DNA from 2 places in the Aeromonas sp. TS_SC_11 genome. Region 1 is predicted to be linked to the other one. Evidence: riboswitches for the same ligand, from Rfam matches in the RefSeq annotation. Region 1 holds a riboswitch; the other holds the start of a gene.
The links. Region 1 has a riboswitch for cyclic di-GMP ahead of AC1P02_RS09860 (glycosyl hydrolase family 18 protein). Riboswitches for the same ligand answer to the same signal wherever they lie in the genome.

Region 1 (4,599 bases):
GGCTTGGGGATCTCACCAGCCTGTCGCGCATCGGCTATCTGTCGTTCGGTGCCGTGGCCCAGTTTGCCCCCGCCCTGTTGCTCGGCCTCTACTGGCGGCACGGCAACCGCAAGGGGGTCTATCTTGGCCTCGCACTCGGGGTCAGCCTCTGGTTTGTCACCCTGCTGGCTGAGAGTGGCCTGCTGGCCGGCTCGCCGCTGGAATCCCTGCTGGCGCCACCCGACTGGCCCGCATTTCGCGATCTGAGCCTGGGAGCCTGGTGCATCTTCCTGAGCCTCTTGCTCAACCTGCTCGGCTATGTGGCGGGCTCCCTGCTGTCGCGGGCGGCGGTGAGCGAGCGGCTGCAGGCGGCCAACTTTGTCGGCAAGCCGAGCCGCGATACGGCGGCCCTCTATCAGGCGCGGGTCTCGGTCAAGGAGCTGGAGATGCTGGCAGCCCGCTTCGTCGGCTCGAGCCGGGTCAAGCGGGCCTTCGGTCGTTTCGCCGGCGAGCGGGGCGGCACCCTGGCGCCCCAGATGCAAGCCTCTGCGGAGCTTATCGCCCATACGGAGCGGCTGCTGGCCGGGGTGTTTGGCACCTCGTCTGCCCGGCTGGTGCTGGCCTCGGCCTTGCAAGGGCGCAACATGCAGCTCGAAGAGATCGCCACCATAGTGGACGAGGCCTCCGACGTGTTTCGCTTCAACCGCGGCCTGCTGCAGGGGGCCATAGAGCACATGGGGCAGGGGATTTCCGTGGTGGACAGAGAGCTCAAGCTGGTGGCCTGGAACCGGCGCTACATAGAGCTGTTCCACTACCCGCCCGGCCTCATCCAGATGGGGCGATCCATCGAGGAGATCATCCGTTACAACGCCGAGCAGGGGCTGTGCGGCCCGGGAGATATCGAGGCCCATGTGGCGCGGCGGGTCGCCTTCATGCTGCGCGGCAGCCCCCACATCTCGGCGCGGGAGCGACCCGATGGCCGGGTGATCGAGATGCAGGGCAACCCCATGCCGGCCGGCGGTTTCGTCATGACCTTTACCGACATCACCCCGTTTCGCGACGCCGAGCGGGTGCTGCGGGAAGCCAACGAACACCTGGAGGCGCGGGTGGCCGAGCGTACCCACGAGCTGTCTGAGCTGAACCGCCAGCTGCTGCTGGTGAACCAGCAGGTGGAGCGGGCCAACCACTCCAAGAGCCGCTTCCTGGCGGCGGTGAGCCACGATCTGACCCAGCCCCTCAATGCGGCCAAGCTGTTCACCTCTTCCCTGTTGGAGATGCTGCCGCCCCGGGATGAGACGGCCCGCATCGCCCGTCACATCGACGATGCGCTGGGGGCGACCGAGGATCTCATCACGGATCTGCTCGACATCTCGCGGCTCGAGGCGGGCAAGTTCAAGGCTAAAAAGCTCGATTTCGCCCTGCACGACGTGTTCGACAACCTCAAGGCGGAGTTCGGGGTGCTGGCCCAGGCGGGGGGCATACAGTTCTCGGTGGTGGAGAGCAAGCTGGCCGTGTACAGCGACGTGCGCCTGCTGCGGCGGGTGCTGCAAAACTTCCTCACCAATGCGTTTCGCTACAACCCGGGTGGCCGTGTGCTGCTCGGTTGCCGCCGGCTGGGGGACAAGGTGCGCATCGAGGTGTGGGATAACGGCCCCGGCATCCCGGCCGACAAGCAGGAGGCCATCTTCGACGAGTTCTCCCGCCTCGATCACTCCCGCACCGCCAAGGAGCAGGGGTTGGGGCTGGGGCTCGCGATCGCCCGCGGCATTGCCCTGGTGCTGGGGCACAACCTGACCCTGCGCAGCTGGCCGGGGGCGGGATCCGTGTTTGCCATCACCCTCAATCTGGCGACCCGTCCTGTCGCAACGACGCAGGTGGCGGCGCCCGCCCTGCGGGACAGCCAGCTGGAGGGGATCCGGGTACTCTGCATCGACAACGAGAGCGACATTCTCATCGCCATGCACTCCCTGCTGGGGCGTTGGGGCTGCGAGGTGGTGTGTGCCCAAAGCCAGGCTCAGGCGGAGGATCTCATCGCCGGCGGCTTCCTGCCGCAGCTGGTGCTCTCCGATTACCACCTGGATGACGGCAAGACAGGGTTGCAGGCCCTGCACATGCTGCGCCTCGCCCATGGCAACGACATTGGCGGCATCATCATCAGTGCGGATCGCAAGAGCGAGTTGCAGGCGCAGATCCGTGAACACGGCTACGGCTACATCAGCAAACCGGTCAAACCGCTCAAGTTGCGTGCGCTGATGAACAGCATATTACGGCCTGCCAAACTTGATGATGATCACGAAACAAGTAATTCGTCTGATTTTTAATCTCAGCCCCGAGACGTCAAGATCGGCGCTTTCTTACACAACAAAGCGTCTTTTCTTCTCGTTTGGGGCTATTTTCCGATAAAAAGTGGCTTATTAATAACCTGCCAGGGGTTTGCCCTTCCTCGTTTAACTCCTTATATTCAACCGGCGATTATTTTTTGTCGCAAATCAAGTTGTGCAAAAGGCAAACCGGACGAAAGTCCGGGACGCAAAGCTTCCGGTCTAAGGGTCAGCAGTACCTAAGATAGCGGGGCCACCACAGGTTGTTTCGTCCATGGGCCAAGCCATGGCGCGATGTTGTCTGCGTTACCTGTCTGGTTGGCGTTGCCTTTTTCGTTGTTAATTCCAAGAACGAAATAAGGATATTCAACTATGTTAAGTCCAAAACCCTCAGTACTGGCGTTGTTGGTCGGGGGTCTGTGTGCCTCCTCTGCCTTCGCTGCCGCCCCCGGCAAACCCACCATCGGCTGGGGCGAAACCAAGTTCGCCATCGTCGAAGTCGATCAAGCCGCCACCTCCTACAACAAACTGGTCAAGGTACATGCCGATGGTGCGCCGGTCAGCGTGAGCTGGAACCTCTGGTCCGGTGATGTCGGCCAGACCGCCAAGGTACTGCTCGATGGCCAGGAGGTTTGGTCCGGCGCGGCCTCCGCCGCCGGCACCGCCAACTTCAAGGTGACCAAGGGGGGCCGCTACCAGATGCAGGTGGCCCTGTGCAATGCCGATGGTTGCACTCTCTCCGACAAGAAAGAAATTCTGGTGGCCGACACCGATGGCAGCCATCTGGTGCCGCTCAAGGCACCGCTGCAGGAGAACAACAAACCTTACGCCAACAAATCCGGCAAGGTGGTGGGGGCCTACTATGTGGAGTGGGGTGTCTATGGCCGCAAGTTCACCGTGGACAAGGTCCCGGCCCAGAACCTGACTCACATTCTTTACGGCTTTACCCCCATCTGTGGCGGCAATGGCATCAACGACAGTCTCAAGTCCATCTCCGGCAGTTTCGAGGCGCTGCAACGCTCCTGCGCCGGGCGGGAGGACTTCAAGGTCTCCATCCACGATCCCTGGGCTGCCATCCAGATGGGGCAGGGCAATCTCACCGCCTATGACGAGCCGTACAAGGGCAACTTCGGCAACCTGATGGCGCTCAAGAAGGCCTATCCGGACCTGAAGATTCTCCCCTCCATCGGTGGCTGGACCCTCTCCGACCCCTTCTTCTTCTTTGGTGACAAGACCAAGCGCGACACCTTCGTCGCCTCGGTGAAAGAGTACCTGCAGACCTGGAAATTCTTCGACGGGGTGGACATCGACTGGGAGTTCCCGGGTGGCCAGGGAGCCAACCCGGATCTTGGCAATGCCTCCGATGGCGAGACCTATGTGCTCTTGATGAAGGAGCTGCGCGCCATGCTCGACGAGCTGAGCGCAGAGACGGGCCGCACCTACGAGCTCACTTCCGCCATCAGCGCCGGCGATGACAAGATTGCCAAGGTGGATTATCGCGCCGCCCAGCAATACATGAATCACATCTTCCTGATGAGCTACGACTTCAACGGCGCCTGGACCAACACCGAGCTGGGTCACCAGACCGCCTTGTATGACGCTAGCTGGGATCCCGATACCCGCTACACCACGGACAAGGGGGTGAAGGCACTGCTGGGTCAGGGCGTCGAACCGGGCAAAGTAGTGGTCGGCGCGGCCATGTATGGCCGTGGCTGGACCGGCGTCAGTGGTTATCAGGGCAACAATCCCTTCACCGGCACCGCCACCGGCCCCATAGCGGGCACCGAAGCGGAAGGTATCTGGGAGAAGGGGGTCATCGACTACCGTGGCATCGCCAAGGGCAAGATGGCCGGTGACTGGCAGTACAGCTATGACGAAGTTGCCGAGGCACCCTATGTGTTCAAGGCATCCACCGGTGAGCTCATCACCTTCGATGACGACCGTTCGGTCAAAGCCAAGGGACAGTATGTGCTGGCCAACCAGCTCGGCGGCCTCTTTGCCTGGGAAATCGACGCCGACAACGGCGACATTCTCAACGCCATGCACGAGGGGCTGGGCAACGGGGAAGGCACAACGCCGCCCACCAACAAGCCGCCCGTTGCCAACGCTGGCAATGATCTTGCCGTGACGGGCCCGGCAGAGCTGGTGCTGGACGGTTCCTCCTCCCGCGATCCGGAAGGGGCCGTGCTCGGCTACAGCTGGACTCAGGTATCGGGTCCCAAGGCGACCCTGAGCGATGCCAACCTGGCCAAGGCCAAGGTGAGCGTCGATGCGGTCAGCCAGGACGTGAATCTGGTGT
Region 2 (4,599 bases), 1.7 Mb from region 1:
GACAAGTTGAGTGCCGATACCGACCCCAACGACGTGATAGTGGAAGGGGGAAAGTGGCAGGGGTAATCCTGTTGAAAGAGTGAAAAGTGTGCTGAGAAAAGTGAAGTGTGTGAAGCGTGAAGTCCTGGTTCCGTTGGTCCGCAAACCGCAAGGTTTGACCTTTCAGGCGTCCCCGTTCGGGGGACGCTTTTTTTATTTGCCGCGCTTGTACGTATCCGTTAAGCGCAATCCTGGCATCCTGCCAGTTGGTGTCGATACCCGGCTTATCCGGGCGGGCGCTGGCCGACGTCAGGTCGGCAAGCCCGCCATCGACTACCCGATACGAGCCTTGCCAGAGTACGTAAAACGGGGAGCTATTGGCTCCCCGTTTTGTTTATGGCGTTATCACTCTGTGCCGGATCAGTTCAGAGCAATCCAGGCATCCTGCCAGTTGGTGCCGATACCCGGCTTATTCGGGCTGGCGCTGGCAGAATCAAGGTCCGCTCTCGACTTTCAGAACTGGCTCAGTTCAACGCAATCCAGGCGTCCTGCCAGTTGGTGCCGATACCCGGCTTATTCGGGCTGGCGCTGGCAGACATTCAGGTCCGCTCTCGATTTTCAGAACTGGCTCAGTTCAGCGCAATCCAGGCGTCCTGCCAGTTGGTGCCGATACCCGGTTCATACTGGGTGGCGCTGGCCGACCACTGGCTGCACCAGCCTCGGTAGGGGAAGGGCTTGCACTGATAGACCTTGCCGTTCTTGGGTTGCAACACCTTGGTGCCGTCCGTGTAGGAGGTCAGTCCCTGCGGGAAGGTGAACTGGTAGTCACCGCCACCTGCCGAGTCCTTGAGCATCAGGTCCAGGGTCTGCTGCAGGGCTTCGCCCCCCGCCTTCGGCTTGGCCTCGATCACCAGTTGGTGGTGACCCGCGCTGAGCCCGGTGAGCGGCATGGTGAAGCTCTGGCTGCTGTCCTTGATGTCGGCGGCAGACTGGCCCTTGGCCACACCACCATGGTCATACAAGGTATTGGTGACAGTCAGGTCCCCCTGGGCAGTGATGGTGAAGTCGAGGGTCACCTTGCCGTCGTCGAGCAGGTATTCGCTCTCCAGACCGCTCACGCTGATGTCGTTGCCCACCGGCGGTTGCAGCTGTTCGAGCTGGATCTCGACCCGTTCCAGTGCGCTGCCTGCCTTGAGGTAGACGGGGTTCTGGCCGTAGACGGGGTTGAACTGATTGTCGGCGTTCTGCTGACCGGCGCGGATCTGGCTCTGCTCCGCATTGATCTTGCTGGCCAGGGCATGTGCCCAGTTGTTCTTCTGGCCTTGTTCCGTGGTGGTGATGGTCAACTCGGTCTGCAGATCGGGGCGCACGCCATTGGCGTCGAACACCAGAGCTCTGGCCTTGTCACCGGCCGCCAGATCGGTGGAGGGATAAATGGTGCCCCCCTGGCTCCAGCTCAAGGGGGGCTGGGTGCCGCCCTTGAAGTTGGCATCGATCAGGTTGTAGAAGCTGTTGCTGGTATCGCCCACTTCCCACACCCCCAGGATCAGCTGATAACCGGTGCGTTCCGGCAGGTTGCAGTTGTGGGTGACCTGCTTGGGCGGCTGTACCATGTTGCCATCCACCACGCAGAAAGGGGTGAGATCGAAGGCGGCACGGGTCAGCGGCTGGTTCGGGTTCCAGTCCTGTTTGGTGAGGTAGTAACGCCAGTTGCGGGTGACATGGTTGGCGGTGAAGGTCCAGCTGATGGCGAATGGCCCGGCCTATACTTCACGCCTGGTCCAGCGATCGCTGGTCTGGGCGTTCAGCTCACTCCAGCGGGAGCTGCCCGCCGAGGCAATCTGACCATCCTGAGGGCCTGATTGCGGGAAGCCGGAGGGGCCTTCCACGCTCTGGGGTTCCCATTGCACAGCGCCACACTGGCTGTTGCCACCTTTGTTGCACAGGTAGTTACGGCTCTCGGGCTGGCTGATGTAGCCGTGGGCGAGTACGCCACCACTGGCCAGCAGCGCCAGCGCTGCCGCGACGTGATTGAGTTGGATTTTTGCTGCCATACATTCCTCTGTTCGATAGATGTGGGCAGTCAAGTTGGCAGGGGAGTTCCCCGATACACACCTGAGTGTGGCAACCCCGCTATCCTGGACGACATGTCTTTAGACCGGAGGCTTTGCGTCCTGGCCTTTCAACCAGTTTGCCAAATGACTACATAAAGGGTCATGGTGTCGCACCTTGCGACACTACCATCATGACTAATTTTGATTAGTTAATTAAGTGTAAATGTTTACAGCTTGACTCATCGGAGTAGAGCTAAAACTTAATGTTATGTTTTTAATGGTGTATTTAATCGACAAGCTAGGCTGAATGTCGCCCATCATGTCGATAACATGCAAAAATTCGACATTTTTCATCAATGAAAAAATCCTCTGCCAGCGGGCTGGCAGAGGATGAATTGCGACAGTGCAAGACGGATCAGTGGCGAGCGCGGGGGCGTTCGGCCTGATGTGATTGCTGATGCAGCGGGGCCAGCCGCTGTGCCAGGGTCTGATCGATGGCAGTGCCCAGTTTGAACACCGACAGCCGCTCATCCAGACTGCGGGAGAGGTCTGCCAGCAGCTCGCTCTCTTTCGCCAGATAGGTGGCGGATTGTGACATCTCCTGGGCCGAATCATTGATGCCACTGACGTTGCGGTTCATATCCTCGGCCACCACGCTCTGCTGTTCCGCCGCTGTGGCTATCTGGATCGCCATGTCGCTCACATGCTGGATGTGGTTGACGATGAGGGAGAGATCCTGCCCTGCCTTTTCGGACTGGCTGACGCTGCTCTCCGCCAGCTTGCGGCTGGCATCCATGGCACTGGCGGCGGTCACTGCCCGCTGCTGCAATTGGGCTATGGTGCTCTGTATCTCCTCGGTGGACTGGCGGGTGCGGCTCGCCAGCTGGCGTACCTCGTCAGCGACCACGGCAAAGCCGCGTCCCTGCTCCCCGGCCCTGGCTGCTTCAATGGCGGCGTTGAGGGCCAGCAGGTTGGTCTGCTCGGAGATGGCGCTGATGACGGCGGTCACCTCGCTTATCTGCATCACTCCCTCCTTGAGCTGATTGACCTGCTGGGTGGCCTGTTCCACCTCTGTGGCCAGCGCCTGTATGCCATTGACACTGGCATGCACGTCACGGTTGCCCAGCCCGGCCTCGCTGGTGGCTTCCTGGGTATCCCGGGCGGTATTTTCGGCGTGACCCGCCACGTCGGCAATGGTGGCGCTCATCTCATTCATGGCGGTGGCGAGCTGGGAGAGTTGATCCCGCTGGCTGTTGACCGCCTGATTGGTCTCCTCCGCCGAGGAGGCGATCCGCAGGGCGGCATCTGCCACGTTGCGGGCCCCCTGGCTGGCCTCGATCAGGGCGTGGCGAATGGCGTCGAGCCCCTGGTTGGTGCAGGCGGCGACGACCCCCATTTCATCCTTGCCGTGTACCGGTATGCTGATCACCAGATCCCCGGCCGCCACCTGCTGCATGGCTCGCTTGATCTCGGCCAGGGGATTGACGATGGAGCGGCTGATGGCAAACCCCAGCAGCCCCATCAGCAGGATCACCAGCAGGGTGGCGCCGCCCATCAGCTGGTACTGGGACCAGATGGTGGCCTGAATGTCCTGCAGCAGTACGCCAGAGCCCAGGATCCAGCCCCAGGGCTGATAGCCGGCGACCAGCGACATCTTCTGGGCGGCATCACCGGAGGGTCCGATCCACTGGTATTCAAGGCGGCCATGCTGGCCCCCCTTGCCGAGTTCCACCATGCGTTGCCAGTGATCCCCGGCTGTCTCGGTGCCGCTCTGGCCCATCTGCTGGCCAACCAGTTCCGGTTTGACGGGGTGTACCACAACGTGGCGAGTTTCATCGAGTACGAACAGATAGTTGTCGCCATCGAAGCGCATGCTGTTGAGCATGGCCTTGGCTTCTGCCTGAGCCTGTGCGGCGGGCAAGGTGGTGGCGAGTGACTGGATGCGGCTCATGGCGAGATCCAGCACGGCCTGCAGCCGGGCCTCCCGCTCACTCATCAGATTGCGATGCAAGGCACTGGCCGAAATAAGCAGCAGTGCGATGAAACCGACTAGCGCCAGTGAGAGCAGCAACATCAATTTGCGGCTCACGGCGATATCACCAAGCTTGAACATAAGGTCTCCCTGATTTCCCTGTGGGTCTTGCTGTGGCCAGACATGACGATGGCCCTGATTATTTCGTTATTAACATTTAATTAACTTTCAATAACTTGTGGTGACTGAATGCTAATTGAGTGTTTTGACAACCAGTATAGCCAGCAGACAGAAACCGTCGCTTTTGGTAGCGTGGTTGTGCGCATCCCGGCGCATCATTTGCCAAAAAATGTGAATGGCTTGGCATTTCACCAAAAGGAGCGGGCACCCGTACGGGTCAGCCCCATACAAGAGGGAATTTATGCATTCCATTGCCAGGAATTATTTGAATCAGCTCAATGCCGATTACCTGCAGGTACACAGGTGCAAGGAGGACCTGTTCTGGTCCACCTACATGGGCACCAGTGACGATCAGGCAGGTTTCACCGCCGCCGAGCAGGCCTACAAGGCGTTTTGCGCCAACCCGGCCCGACT

Region 2: it holds a riboswitch for cyclic di-GMP, as region 1 does, so the genes downstream of both, gbpA (N-acetylglucosamine-binding protein GbpA) here and AC1P02_RS09860 (glycosyl hydrolase family 18 protein) in region 1, are expected to answer to the same signal.

What each region holds. Positions count from the first base shown of each region.
Region 1 is NZ_CM170470.1:2,078,638-2,083,236, forward strand. It holds gene AC1P02_RS09855 (hybrid sensor histidine kinase/response regulator) at 1-2,300, shown strand, start outside; cyclic di-GMP riboswitch class I at 2,474-2,561, shown strand; gene AC1P02_RS09860 (glycosyl hydrolase family 18 protein) at 2,673-4,599, shown strand, end outside.
Region 2 is NZ_CM170470.1:406,592-411,190, reverse strand. It holds gene AC1P02_RS01845 (transporter substrate-binding domain-containing protein) at 1-66, shown strand, start outside; partial or broken gene gbpA (N-acetylglucosamine-binding protein GbpA) at 609-2,033, opposite strand; cyclic di-GMP riboswitch class I at 2,100-2,185, opposite strand; gene AC1P02_RS01835 (methyl-accepting chemotaxis protein) at 2,449-4,146, opposite strand; gene AC1P02_RS01830 (M3 family metallopeptidase) at 4,427-4,599, shown strand, end outside.